DNA from 3 places in the Streptomyces sp. NPDC052773 genome. Region 3 is predicted to be linked to each of the others. Evidence: riboswitches for the same ligand, from Rfam matches in the RefSeq annotation. Region 3 holds a riboswitch; each other region holds the start of a gene.
The links. Region 3 has a riboswitch for cobalamin ahead of ACIG0D_RS13695 (ribonucleoside-diphosphate reductase subunit alpha). Riboswitches for the same ligand answer to the same signal wherever they lie in the genome.

Region 1: linked by a shared signal. The riboswitch ahead of ACIG0D_RS06230 (energy-coupling factor ABC transporter permease) and the one ahead of ACIG0D_RS13695 (ribonucleoside-diphosphate reductase subunit alpha) in region 3 are both predicted to bind cobalamin.
Region 2: linked by a shared signal. The riboswitch ahead of ACIG0D_RS34290 (cobalamin biosynthesis protein) and the one ahead of ACIG0D_RS13695 (ribonucleoside-diphosphate reductase subunit alpha) in region 3 are both predicted to bind cobalamin.

The regions. Positions count from the first base shown of each region.
Region 1 is NZ_JBITZX010000002.1:254,248-258,784, forward strand. Features, by position in the region: gene ACIG0D_RS06215 (proline racemase family protein) at 1-199, shown strand, start outside; gene ACIG0D_RS06220 (GntR family transcriptional regulator) at 267-965, shown strand; gene ACIG0D_RS06225 (glycerophosphodiester phosphodiesterase family protein) at 1,080-2,168, shown strand; cobalamin riboswitch at 2,392-2,577, shown strand; gene ACIG0D_RS06230 (energy-coupling factor ABC transporter permease) at 2,608-3,318, shown strand; gene ACIG0D_RS06235 (energy-coupling factor ABC transporter substrate-binding protein) at 3,315-3,722, shown strand; gene cbiQ (cobalt ECF transporter T component CbiQ) at 3,729-4,490, shown strand; gene ACIG0D_RS06245 (energy-coupling factor ABC transporter ATP-binding protein) at 4,487-4,537, shown strand, end outside.
Region 2 is NZ_JBITZX010000025.1:15,671-20,207, forward strand. Features, by position in the region: gene ACIG0D_RS34285 (cobyric acid synthase) at 1-1,545, opposite strand; gene cobN (cobaltochelatase subunit CobN) at 1-4, opposite strand, end outside; gene ACIG0D_RS34290 (cobalamin biosynthesis protein) at 1,542-2,483, opposite strand; cobalamin riboswitch at 2,584-2,727, opposite strand; gene ACIG0D_RS34295 (hypothetical protein) at 3,195-3,416, opposite strand; gene ACIG0D_RS34300 (anion permease) at 3,452-4,537, opposite strand, start outside.
Region 3 is NZ_JBITZX010000005.1:196,884-201,420, reverse strand. Features, by position in the region: gene ACIG0D_RS13700 (ribonucleotide-diphosphate reductase subunit beta) at 1-648, opposite strand, end outside; gene ACIG0D_RS13695 (ribonucleoside-diphosphate reductase subunit alpha) at 648-3,059, opposite strand; cobalamin riboswitch at 3,180-3,316, opposite strand; gene ACIG0D_RS13690 (GNAT family N-acetyltransferase) at 3,362-3,868, opposite strand; gene ACIG0D_RS13685 (NACHT domain-containing protein) at 4,262-4,537, shown strand, end outside.

The DNA of each region.
Region 1 (4,537 bases), on a different contig from region 3:
CGGCGAACTGCCCCTGGACACCGAGTTCGTCAACGAGTCGTTCATCGGTACGCGGTTCACGGGCCGGCTGCTCGGCACCACGGAGGTCGCCGGGACGCCGGCGGTGCTGCCCAGCATCACCGGTCGCGCCTGGATCACCGGCACCGCCCAGTATCTGCTCGACCCGACCGACCCGTTCCCGGCGGGATTCGTGCTCTGACCGTCCGTCGGTCCGTGCTCTGATGCGTCGTACGACCGTTTCGACCTCGCCTTGTTGGAGACCTCCGATGCCCACCCGGCCGACCCCCGCGACCCCGGCGCCCTCCGACCCCGACCTGCCCGTGCTCGGCGGCAGACGCAGCAGTTACCGCGAGCGCGTCGGTGACGCCCTGCGGGCCGCGCTGATCGCGGGTGAGCTGCGGCCGGGCGAGGTGTACTCCGCGCCCGCGCTGGCCGCCCGGTTCGGTGTCTCGGCGACGCCGGTGCGGGAGGCTCTGCTGGACCTGGTGAAGGAGGGGCTGGTCGACACGGTCCCCAACAAGGGGTTCCGGGTGACGGCCGTGTCGGAGCGGCAGCTCGACGAGTACACGCACATCCGCGCGCTGATCGAGATCCCGACCGTGGCGGAGCTGGCGCGCACCGCCGCACCGGCCGCATTGAAGGCGCTGCGCCCGGCCGCCCGCGAGATCGTCACCGCCGCGGCCGCGGGTGACCTCATCGCTTACGTCGAGGCGGACACCCGCTTCCACCTTCAGCTGCTGACGCTCGTGGGCAACGCTCACCTCGTGGAGGTCGTCCGCGACCTGCGCGGGCGCTCCCGGCTCTACGGCCTGACCGCCCTCGCGGAGGCGGGGCGGCTGCGCGCGTCCGCCGAGGAGCATCTGGAACTGCTGGACGCGCTGCTGGCGCGGGACGAGACGGCGGTGCGCGAGGTGATGACGCGGCATCTGGGGCATGTACGGGGGATATGGGCGGCGCGGGAGTGACCGGTTCGGATTCCCCGAGCGTTCACGTCCCCCTCACTCCCCCGCTCTTCTGGCCCGCCCGAGGTCGAACTAGCGTCCAAGAGGCGCCCCCTCCGACGAACGAGTGAGGTCTCGATGTCCGCCAGACATTCCACCAGGCGCTTCCTCGCCGCGCTGACCCTCGCCCCCGCCCTGATTACCCTCGCCCCCGCCGTCGTACCCGCTCACGCGACCACCGGCCCCGGCGTTCCGCCCCCGAAGACCCACTTCGACCTCCAGGCCCACCGCGGCGGCCTCGGGATGACCACCGAGAGCACCCTGGAGGGGTTCGCGAAGGCGTTGCGCCTCGGGGTGTCGACGCTGGAGCTGGACACCCAGGTCACCCGGGACCGCAGGGTCGTCGTCACCCACGACCGGCAGGTCAGCGCCCAGAAGTGCCGGGACACCGCCCCGGTCGTGCCCGGCGACCCGCAGTTCCCGTACGTCGGCAAGTACGTCAAGGACCTGACGCTCGCGCAGATCAAGACGATGGACTGCGGCTATCGGCAGCTGCCGGGCCATCCCGAGCAGGAGCGCGTCCCGGGCGCCCGGATGATCGAGCTGCGGGACGTTCTGGACCTGGTGAAGCGGTCCAAGGCGCGGCAGGTCACGCTCAACGTGGAGACGAAGGTCGAGGCGGGCGCGCCGGAACAGACCGCGCCGCGGGAGCTGTTCGTGCGGAGGGTGTACGAGGAGATCCGCGCCTCGGGCATCGAGGAGCAGGTCACGATCCAGTCGTTCGACTGGGGCGCGCTGAAGGTGATGCACCGGCTCGCGCCCGACTGGCCGCTGGTCGCCCTCACCAACCACGACTTCCTCCAGGTCGGCAAGGAGGGCGCCTCCCCGTGGCTGGGCGGGATCGACGCCGACGACTACGGCGGCGACTTCGTGAGGGCCGCCGCCACCGTCCCCGGCCTGCGGGCCCTGTCTCCGAACTACGGCTTCCCGCAGAACGGGAAGATCGGCGACCCGGGCTTCCGCTTCTACCCGGACCGCGCGATGATCGCCGACGCCCACGCGCGCGGGCTGAGGGTGATCCCGTGGACCTGTGACGACCCGGCGACGGTGGCCGCGCTGATGGACCTGGGTGTGGACGGCGTCATCACGAACCGTCCGGACCGGGTGCGGGCGCTGATGGCCGAGCGGGGCATGCGGCTGCCCAAGCAGTACCCTCCGCGCGGCTGACGGCCGCCCGAAGGCCGGCGCCCCCTGCCTCGGGGGAGACAGCCGTGTGGTGTTGAGCACGCTGGTCGTGGTGCGGTGGTCACCGGCGCCGCCGCGGTGAGCGGCGGCGGGCGTGCTGTGGCCGGGCGGGGCGGGCCTCGGGGCCGCCAGGGGCGTGCGCCGGTGGGCGGAGGGTGCCGCCGGGCGCCCCTGGGGTGCGCTTGTCACCACCCCGAGCCTGGCATTACTGTCACCACGCCTTGGTGAACGGGAAATCCGGTGTGATGCCGGTGCGGCCCTCGCCACTGTGATCGGGAAGTCCGGCTCCGGCCCTCGCGGGCAGCCACTGGGTCCTCCGGGACCCGGGAAGGCGGAGTTCGGGCGGTGGTACCCGTCAGCCAGGAGACCGGCCAAGGCGCGTCAACCATCCACGAGGTGCTGGAGAGGGTCTGTTCGAGCCATGCACATAGCCGAGGGTTTCCTGCCTCCGGCGCACGCGGTCGCCTGGGGCGTCGCGTCCGCGCCCTTCGTCGTCCACGGCGTCCGTTCCCTGACCCGTGAGGTGCGTGAGCATCCCGAGAGCACGCTGCTGCTCGGCGCCTCGGGCGCCTTCACGTTCGTCCTGTCCGCCCTCAAACTGCCCTCGGTCACCGGCAGCTGCTCGCACCCCACCGGCACCGGTCTGGGCGCGATCCTGTTCCGCCCGCCCGCGATGGCGGTGCTCGGCACGATCACCCTGCTCTTCCAGGCGCTGCTGCTCGCGCACGGCGGGCTGACCACGCTCGGCGCGAACGTCTTCTCGATGGCGATCGCCGGACCGTGGGCCGGATACGCCGTCTACCGCCTGCTGCGGCGCTGTGACGTGCCGCTGATGGTCGCCGTGTTCTTCGGCGCGTTCGTCGCCGACCTGTCCACCTACTGCGTCACCAGCGTCCAGCTGGCGCTCGCCTTCCCCGACCCGGGCAGCGGTTTCCTGGGCGCGCTCGGCAAGTTCGGTGCCATCTTCGCCGTCACGCAGATCCCGCTCGCGGTGAGCGAGGGGCTGCTGACGGTGCTGGTCATGCGGCTGCTGGTGCAGTCCAGCAAGGGTGAACTGACCCGGCTGGGCGTGCTGGTGGCGGGCAAGCGGGCCGCGGAGAAGCCGGCTGGGACCGAGGCGGTGGCGGGATGAGCAGGAACACGAGGATCAACGTTCTGCTGCTGCTCGTCGTCGTCGCGCTCGCCGTGCTGCCGCTGGCACTCGGCCTCGGCGACGACGAGAAGGAGCCGTTCACGGGCGCCGACGCCCAGGCGGAGACGGCGATCACCGAGATCGACCCGGACTACGAGCCGTGGTTCTCGCCGCTGTACGAGCCGCCGTCCGGGGAGATCGAGTCGGCGCTGTTCGCCGTGCAGGCGGCGATCGGCGCGGGTGTCCTCGCGTACTACTTCGGGCTGCGGCGCGGGCGGCGCCAGGGCGAGCAGCGCGCCCTGGCCCGACGGGACGCCGGGGTGCCGCAGGACGCGGGGGTGCCGCAGGACACCGGGGTGCCGCAGGACGCCGCCGCGGGTGCCGAGCGCGAGTCCGGGGCCTGAGCGCGCGTGCTGCCGATCGACGCGGCGGCGCACGGCAGCCGCTGGCGCCGCCGTCACCCCGTGGACAAGGCCGTGCTCGGCCTCGGTCTGACGGTGCTCGCGATCTCGCTGCCGCCGTGGCCGGGTGCGGCGCTGGTGCTGCTCGCCGCGCTGGTCGTGCTGCTCGGCCCGGCCGGGGTGCCCGGGCGGCGGCTGTGGCGGGCGTACCGGGTGCCGCTCGGGTTCTGTGTGACCGGCGCGGCGACGCTGCTGGTCCAGGTCGGCGGGCCCGGGGGGTTCGTCGCGCTCGCCCCCGGTGGCGCGGTGCGGGCCGGGGAGCTGCTGCTGCGCACCTCGGCCGCCTCCCTCGGGGTGCTGCTGTTCGCCTTCACCACGCCGATGTCCGATCTGCTGCCCCGGCTGGTGCGGGCCGGAGTGCCCGCGCCGGTCGTCGACGTCGCGCTGGTGACGTACCGGATGAGCTTTCTGCTGCTGGACTCGGTGCGGCTGATCCGGGACGCGCAGGCCGCCCGGCTGGGGCACACCACGCGGGCCGCGACCTGGCGTTCGCTGGGCGGGCTGGGCGCCACCGCGTTCGTCCGCGCCTTCGACCGGGCCACGCGGCTCCAGGCCGGGCTCGCCGGGCGCGGCTACGACGGCACCCTGCGGGTCCTGGTCCCCGAGGCCCGGATCTCCGTCCGTTTCACCGCCGCGAGCTGCGCCCTGCTGGCGGCGCTGGTCGCGCTCACGTTCGTACTGGATGCGTACGGGAAGGGCACGCTGACATGAGCGAGGCCGCCGTCCTGGTCGCCCTGCGGGGCGCTTCGTTCGCGTAC
Region 2 (4,537 bases), on a different contig from region 3:
TCATGCGGGCGCTCCCGGGGGAATGAAGGGCAGTCCTTGCGGCGCACCGGACTCGATGAGCCGCCACAGCGCGTCCGTGTCCGCGTGCTGTTCGATCAGGTCGCCGAGCCGGTCGAGCTGTTCCTCGCGCAGCGCGGCGAAGGAGGTGTCGGGGGCCGGCACGAAGCGGCGGCCCGCGGCGGCGGCCACCTCGCGCAGGAAGGCGCGGCGGAAGCCGTCCGACTCCAGGGAGCCGTGCCAGTGGGTGCCCCAGGTCTGGCCGACCCGGCAGCCGTCCAGGAAGGGCTCTCCGCCGAGGATTTCGGCGACGCCGTGGTGGATCTCGTAGCCCGCCACGCGCTCGCCGAGGGCTTCACCCTCGGGCCGGGTGAGGGTCTTCTCGCGGGCGAACCGCACCCGCACGGGCAGGATCCCGAGCCCGTCGACGTGGCCGCGGCGGCTCTCGACGTCGTCCTCGATGTGCTCGCCGAGCACCTGGAAGCCGCCGCAGATGCCGAGGACGGGCCGGTGCTCGGCCGCTCTGCGCAGCAGCGCGTCCGCCAGCCCGCGCTCCCGCAGCCACTCCAGGGCGCGCACGGTGCCGCGCGTGCCCGGCACGATCACGAGGTCGGCGTCCGCCAGTTCCTCGGGCCGGTCCACGAACCGGACCACGACACCGGGTTCGGCGGCCAGCGCGTCCACGTCGGTGAAGTTGGACATCAGCGGGATCGCGCACACGGCGACCCGCAGCACGTCCTCGCCGACCGGCGGCGCGGTGTTCGACTCGCGCACGGTGCCGCGCAGCGACACGCTCCCCCACGCTCGGCTTCGCTCGCGCGGGGGCACCCCCATCCCGTCCTCCTCGTCGATGCCGAGGCCGTGCCGGAACGGCAGCACGCCGTACGTCCGCCGCCCGGTCAGGTCGCGGAGCATGTCCAGGCCGGGCTCCAGCAGGGAGACGTCCCCGCGGAACTTGTTGACGAGGAACCCGGCGACCAGCTCCTGGTCCTCGCGCGACAGCAGGGCGACCGTCCCGAAGAACGAGGCGAAGACACCGCCCCGGTCGATGTCGCCGACGACGAGCACGGGCAGCCCGGCACCCCGCGCGATGCCCATGTTCACGATGTCGGTCCGCCGCAGATTGATCTCGGCGGGCGAACCGGCCCCCTCACAGATCACCGCGTCATACGTGCCCCGCAGTTCGGCGAGACAGTCCAGCACCGTGCCGAGCAGCTTCTGCTGCCGCCCGCCGTGATACCCGCGCGCGCTCAGCTCGCCCACCGGCTTGCCCAGCAGCACCACCTGGCTGCTCTGCTCGCCACCGGGCTTGAGCAGCACGGGGTTCATCAGCGCCGTGGGCTCGACCCGGCAGGCCTGCGCCTGCATGGCCTGCGCCCGCCCGATCTCGGCACCCTCGCGCGTGACGAAGGAGTTGAGGGACATGTTCTGCGCCTTGAACGGCGCGACCTTCACCCCCTGCCGCACCAGCCACCGGCAGATCCCGGCGGTGACGACGCTCTTGCCGGCGTCGGAGGTGGTGCCGGCGACGAGGAGACCCCCGTTCATCGCTTACGCCCCTTCCCGATGAGGCGTGCGCCCGCGCACACGCCGAGCGCCAGCCAGCTCACCCGCCGGGAGAGCCGTACGGCCCGCCGGATGTCGGTGACCTGGACGGCGCGCCCCTGTCCGTTCAGCACGGGCCGGTGCTCCACGCGCCCCCCGTACGACAACGTGCCGCCCAGCCGCACCCCGAGCGCCCCCGCGAACGAGGCCTCCACGGGCCCGGCGTTGGGGCTCGGGTGCCGGTGGGCGTCGGCCCGCCAGGCGCGCACGGCACCGCGCGGATCGTCACCCGACAGCGCGGCGAGTACGGCGGTCAGCCGCGCCCCCGGCCACCCGGCGACGTCGTCGAGGCGGGCGGAGGCCCAGCCGTAACGCCGGTAGCGGGGCGACTTGTGACCCACCATGGCGTCCAGGGTGTTGACGGCCCGGAACCCCAGCAGCCCGGGCACACCCGCCACGGCCCCCCACACCAGCGCGCCCACGACGGCGTCGGAGGTGTTCTCGGCGACCGACTCGACGACCGCCCGGGCGATCCCGTCGGCGTCCAGCGCCTGCGGGTCCCGCCCGCACAGATGCGGCAGCCGCTCCCGGGCGGCCTCCACGTCACCCGCCTCCAGCGCCCGCCCGACGACGCCGGCCTCGCGCGCGAGCGAAGTCCCGCCGACGACGGCCCAGGTGGCGACGGAGGTCAGCGCGACGGAGGCGGCGGGGGAGGAGCGTACGACCCTCGCGGCCAGAGCCCCGACGGCGAGAGCGCCACCGGCGCACACCGCGGTGTGCAGGGCGCCCCGGCCCCGGTCGTCCCGGTACAGGACACGCTCGACGGCGCCCGCGGCCCGGCCGAACGCGGCGACCGGATGCCCGCGGCGCGGATCGCCGAGGAGCAGATCACCGAGAAGACCGGCGGCGGCGCCGTACGCGAAGACGCGATCGGCACGCATGGGGCTCAGCCGGCCGTGGGGACGGGCAGGAGCCTTCTGGTGTTCCTCGATCGGCAGCCGAGCATCGCGTTATGTCCTCACTCAGGGTGTCCGCGCCCTGGTTCGACGAGACCGGCGGTGAGAGTTCCTGGCTCCCGGGGCTTTCCTCCCCGGTCACAGTGGCGGGACCGCGCCGGATTCACACCGGGCTTCCTCTCCTGCCGCCGTACATGGCTCCGGCAGTCCACCACGGGGCCGGAACAGCCGTCAACTTGCCGTTGACCTGCGAGGGGGGAGTGTGCAGAACCCCACATGGCCCGTCCGCGCCCCGCGCTCCTCCCCGTGCGGGTGGCCTTCCGTGAAGGCGGTTGCGGGGGAGGCGGGAGCTGTCTCCAATACGACGTACGAAGCGTCACGAGGTGGACCTGCGGCTCACGGCCGACCGTCTCACCGTCCACCAGGCCAACTCCCGGCTGACCATCCCCCTGGAGCCGGAGACCTGGCACCGCACCCTGTGCCGCCGCTGGACCCCCTGCACCCCGGGGGAGCTGCGCATCCTGGCCGACGCCGGAGCGGTCACGGACTCGCCCCGCCCCTGGCCCGCCCGGAACTCCTCGGCCCGCAGGGACCGGAAACGCCGACGGGCGGTGCGGGGAACGTCGTCCCCGCACCGCCCGGTGCGCGCCGTATGCCGGACCGAGATGCCGGACCGAGATGTCGGACCGAGGCCGCTCAGGCCACGATCAGGTAGATCCCGTACGCCACCGCCGCCGCGCACGCCGCGAAGCACGCGTACGCGCCGGTGACCGCGAGGGCCGCCGTACCGCCCCGCTCCGCCGCGCGCTCGCGGCGGGAGAGGCCGGTGATGCCGAGGGTGAAGAGGGCCACGAGGGCCACGGTGACCACGAGGCTCACGCCGAAGACGGAACCGAGGGCCGCCCAGTCGATCTTCATGCTGCTGATTCCTTACGTACCTGGGTGCGCGGGGCTCAGACCGCGGCCTGGGTGGGCTTCGGGTCCGGGTCGACGGCCCCGGCGGGGGCCGGGATGGTGGCGGCCAGCTCCTCGGCCGCGGCCGCGGTGGGCGGCGGGGTCACGGCGGCCATGGCGGTGGTGACCACGCCGGGCGACTCCGCTTCGTCGACGTCGTTGACGTTGGTGTGGTCGACGACCTGACGCCGGGAGATCTTCCAGATGGCGAAGCTGGAGGCCACCAGGAAGACCGCGACGAGTGCCGTACCCCAGTCGCCGAAGCCGGTCACCAACTCGGCGAGCGCGCCGACCAGCGCGGCGGCCGGGAGGGTCAGGCCCCAGGCGACGAACATGCGGGTCGCGGTGGACCAGCGGACCACGCCGCCCTTGCGGCCCAGGCCCGCGCCCATCACCGCACCGGAGCACGAGTGCGTGGTGGAGAGGGAGAAGCCGAGGTGGGAGGAGGCCAGGATGACCGTCGCGGCGCTGGTCTGCGCGGCGAAGCCCTGCTGCGGCTGGAGGTCGGTGAGGCCCTTGCCCATGGTGCGGATGATGCGCCAGCCGCCGAGGTAGGTGCCGAGGGCGATGGCGATGCCCGCGGAGAGGATGACCCACATGGGCGGGTCGGAGTCGGGGGCGAGGGTGCCGCCGGCGACCAGGGCGAGGGTGATGATGCCCATGGTCTTCTGGGCGTCGTTGGTGCCGTGGGCGAGGGAGACCAGGCCCGCGGAGGCGATCTGCCCGGCGCGGTAGCCCTTGGCGGCGGCCTTGCCGTCGGCCTTCTTGCCGAGGGTGTAGGTCAGCCGGGTCGCGATCATCGCGGCGACGCCCGCCACCAGCGGGGCGGCGATCGCCGGGATCAGCACCTTGGTGACGAGGACGTCGCCGTGGACGGCGCCGAAGCCCGCCGAGGCGACGGTGGCGCCGATGAGGCCGCCCATCAGGGCGTGCGAGGAGGAGGACGGCAGGCCCACCAGCCAGGTCAGCAGATTCCACAGGATCGCGCCGACCAGTGCCGCGAAGATGACCTCGGGACGAATGCCGCTCTCGTCGACCAGGCCCTTGGAGATGGTGTTGGCGACTTCCACCGAGAGGAAGGCGCC
Region 3 (4,537 bases):
GTGCATCGTCTCGTCGCGGAACACCCAGTTGGTGCCCGTGGCCAGGCCGTGCAGCAGGCCCCGGCTGCGGAACCAGTAGACGTAGGCGAACGCGCCGTAGAAGAACAGGCCCTCGATGCACGCGGCGAAGCAGATCAGGTTCAGCAGGAAACGGCGGCGGTGGGCCCTGGTCTCCAGCCGGTCGATCTCCTCCACCGAGTCCATCCACTTGAAGCAGAACTCGGCCTTCTCCCGGATGGACGGGATGTTCTCGACGGCCGCGAACGCCGCCGCCCGGTCGTCCGGGTCGGGGAGGTAGGTGTCCAGCAGCGTCAGATAGAACTGGACGTGGACGGCCTCCTCGAACAGCTGGCGCGACAGATACAGGCGCGCCTCCGGGGAGTTGATGTGCTTGTACAGGGTCAGCACCAGGTTGTTCGCCACGATCGAGTCGCCCGTCGCGAAGAACGCGACCAGCCGGCCGATCAGATGCTGCTCACCCGGGGACAGCTTGGCGAGGTCGGCGACGTCCGAGTGGAGGTCGACCTCCTCCACGGTCCAGGTGTTCTTGATGGCGTCCCGGTAGCGCTCGTAGAAGTCCGGGTAGCGCATGGGACGCAGGGTCAGCTCGAAGCCCGGGTCGAGGAGATTGGCGTTACGGGTGGTCATTACTGGCAGGCCTCGCAGGACTCGGGGTTTTCCAGGGAGCAGGCGACCGCGTCGGGGTCGGCGGCCTGCTGCACGGGGACGGTGGGCTGCTGCGCCCGGGCGGCGCGGGCGATGCGCGTCGCGGGCCGCGAGCGCAGGTAGTACGTCGTCTTCAGCCCGGACTTCCAGGCGTACGCGTACATCGAGGAGAGCTTGCCGATGGTCGGCGTCTCCATGAAGAGGTTCAGGGACTGCGCCTGGTCCAGGAACGGGGTGCGGGCCGCGGCCATGTCGATCAGGCCGCGCTGCGGGATCTCCCACGCGGTGCGGTAGAGCCGCCGTACGTCCTCGGGGATCCACGCGAAGCCCTGCACCGAGCCGTTCGCGTCGCGCAGCGCCTCACGGGTGCGGGCGTCCCACACGCCGAGCTTCTTCAGATCGGCGACCAGGTAGGAGTTCACCTGGAGGAACTCACCGGACAGCGTCTCGCGCTTGAACAGGTTGGACACCTGCGGCTCGATGCACTCGTAGACGCCCGCGATCGAGGCGATGGTGGCGGTCGGCGCGATGGCCAGCAGCAGGCTGTTGCGCAGGCCGACCTCCGCGATCCGCTCGCGCAGCGCCGACCAGCGCTCCGGCCAGGTCGGCTCCACGTCGTAGTGGTCGGGGTGCAGGACCCCGCGGGCGGTACGGGTCTTCTCCCAGGCGGGCAGCGGGCCGTTGCGCTCGGCGAGGTCGGCGGAGGCCTCGTACGCGGCCAGCATGATCCGCTCGGCGATCCGCGTGGACAGCGCCTTCGCCTCGGCCGAGTCGAACGGCAGCCGCAGCTTGAAGAAGACGTCCTGCAGACCCATGGCGCCGAGGCCCACCGGGCGCCACTTGGCGTTGGAGCGGCCCGCCTGCTCGGTCGGGTAGAAGTTGATGTCCACGACGCGGTCGAGGAACGTGACGGCCGTGCGGACGGTGGCGTCCAGCCGCTCCCAGTCGATGTCCTGACGGGCCGGGTCCACGAAGGCGCCCAGGTTCACGGAGCCCAGGTTGCAGACCGCCGTCTCCCCGTCGTCGGTGACCTCCAGGATCTCCGTGCAGAGATTGGAGGAGTGGATGACGTGGCCCGGCTCCGCGGTCTGGTTGGCGGTGCGGTTGGCGGCGTCCTTGAACGTCATCCAGCCGTTTCCGGTCTGCGCGAGGGTGCGCATCATCCGGCCGTACAGATCGCGGGCGGGCATGGTCTTCTTGGCGAGGCCCTTCGCCTCGGCCGCGCGGTACGCCGCGTCGAACTCCTCGCCGTACAGGTCCACCAGCTCCGGCACGTCGGACGGCGAGAACAGCGACCACTGCTCGTCGGCGTTCACACGGCGCATGAACTCGTCCGGGACCCAGTGCGCGAGGTTCAGGTTGTGCGTACGGCGGGCGTCCTCGCCCGTGTTGTCGCGCAGCTCCAGGAACTCCTCGATGTCGGCGTGCCAGGTCTCCAGGTAGACCGCCGCCGCGCCCTTGCGCCGGCCGCCCTGGTTCACCGCGGCGACCGAGGCGTCGAGGGTCTTCAGGAACGGGACGATGCCGTTGGAGTGGCCGTTGGTGCCGCGGATCAGCGAACCGCGCGCGCGGATCCGGCTGTACGACAGGCCGATGCCGCCGGCGTGCTTCGACAGGCGGGCGACCTGGTGGTAGCGGTCGTAGATGGAGTCCAGCTCGTCCTTGGGGGAGTCCAGGAGGTAGCAGGACGACATCTGGGGGTGCCGGGTGCCGGAGTTGAACAGCGTGGGGGAGGAGGGGAGGTAGTCGAGGCGGCTCATGAGCCCGTAGAGCGCCGCGACCTCCTCCACGGAGCGGGTGGTGTCGTCCTCGGCGAGACCGGCGGCGACGCGCAGCAGGAAGTGCTGGGGCGTCTCGATCACCTTGCGGGTGATCGGGTGGCGCAGCAGATAGCGGCTGTGCAGGGTGCGCAGGCCGAAGTAGCCGAAGCGGTCGTCGGCGGCGCGGTCGACGAGGGCGTCCAGGCGCTCGGCGTGCAGCCGGACGAACGCGGCGGTGCGGTCCGCGATCAGGCCCTCGCGGTGGCCGACGGCGACGGACTCGGTGAACGACGTGACACCCTGCGAGGCGGCCTCGGCGGTGATGCCGATCGCCAGCAGCCGGGCGGCCAGCCTGCTGTAGGCGGGGTCCTCGGAGATGAGGCCGGCGGCCGCCTCCGTGGCCAGCTCGCGCAGCTCCGTCTCGTCCGCGCGGGCGGACCGGCCGCGCAGCGCGGCGGCGGCGACCCGGCCGGGGTCGGCGTCGGGGAGATCGGCGGTCAGTTCGGTCAGGATCCGCAGCAGCGCGGCGCCGGGACCGTCGTCGTGGGACGGGACGGCCGCGTCGTGGGACGGGACCGTTGCGTCGTGGGACGGGACCGCTGCTGAGGCCGGATCTGCGGGCGCGATGGTCACGTGGGGGCTCTCCCTCGCTCGGCACGGGGCCTGCGAGGGCAGGGGGCAGCTCACGAGCGCACGCGGCGTCGCGTCCACCGGCCCATTCCACGAGGCCCGGACGTCAGGCGCCCGGACCGGATGGTCGGGCGCACTGTCGGCAGGTCCTCGGACTGACGCCCATACCCGCATATACGGGCATGGGTACACCGTTGCGGGACAGTTCCGGATTCACACCGGATTCCCCTGCGGCGACAGCGAGCATGAGCATACATGTTGTGTCGGGCGGCGATGGCACCCCCAGATGTTGTGTCGTAGCGGTTTCAGAGCGTCAACTCGTAGGTGAGCAGAGTGATGTCGTCCAGTTCCGGGAGCGGGTTCCAGTCACGCTCCGGGGTGCGGACGAAGCCCAGGCGTTCGTAGACGCGGTGGGCGCTGTGCATGGTGGGCTGGGAGGACAGGACGACGCGGACGCAGCCCGGGGTGGCGCGGGCGCGGTCGACACAGGCGCGCACCAGGGCTTCGCCGGCGCCGCGGCGCCGGGCCTCCCGGGCGACGGCCAGCATGCGTATCTCGGCCTCGCCGGGGCCCGCGACGTCGGCCATGGGCCCACCGGACGGGACGAAGGTCACGCCCCCGACGACGCGCTCCTCCGCCACGGCGACCAGCACCTCCGCCGCGGCGGCCCGCTTCGCCACGTCTCTCAGCTCCTCCAGATACGCGTCGCTCTCCCCGAAGTCGAGCAGACCGTCCCGGAGATAGGCCTGGGCGGTGATCTCGCCGACGGTGTCGTACTCGGCGGGCGTGACAGGGCGGATGAGGATCTCCATGGGGCCGAGTGTGCCCGAGGGGTGTGACAGCGGCCCGGGGTTTTCCACAGGGCTCGCAGGGCCCCGCCGGGGTTTCCACAGCCGGGTTGCGGGCCCCCACCGGAGTGATTCCATGGAAGCAGGGGTCTCGTGAGGAGACCGCACCATGACGGGGGCACGACGAGGGTCGGAGCACGGCGGGGGTCGGACCGTGACGGGGGCGCACCATGACGGGGGTTGGACCATGACGAGGGCTGGACCATGACGGAGCGCACGATGACGTGGGCCGTCCTGTGACCGGGGCCGATCCACGACCAGGGCCTCCCGTGACGAGGGCTGCCCCGTGACGAGGGCCGTCCCGTGACGAGGGTCGTACGGCGCCCGCCGGGCACGCGGCGCCCGCGTGACGCGCCGATGGCGACACTGGAACTGCGGCGCGCGGCGGGCCGGGTCCGGCGCGGGCTGCTCGGCTGCTGGCACGCCCTGACGGTCCGTCTGGAGGCCCGGCGCGGCGGCGGACGCCCCAGGAAATGGCGCAGGTGGCTGTCGTACACCAACGTGACCCGGGCCGTCTGGCTGCTGGGCGCGCTGCTGGTGGTCGCCTGGTGCGGGGAGGCCGTCTACAACCTCGTCACCGGCGAGGAGAGCGCCCTCGACCGCCTGGGCGGCACCACCAACGGCCTCGACGAC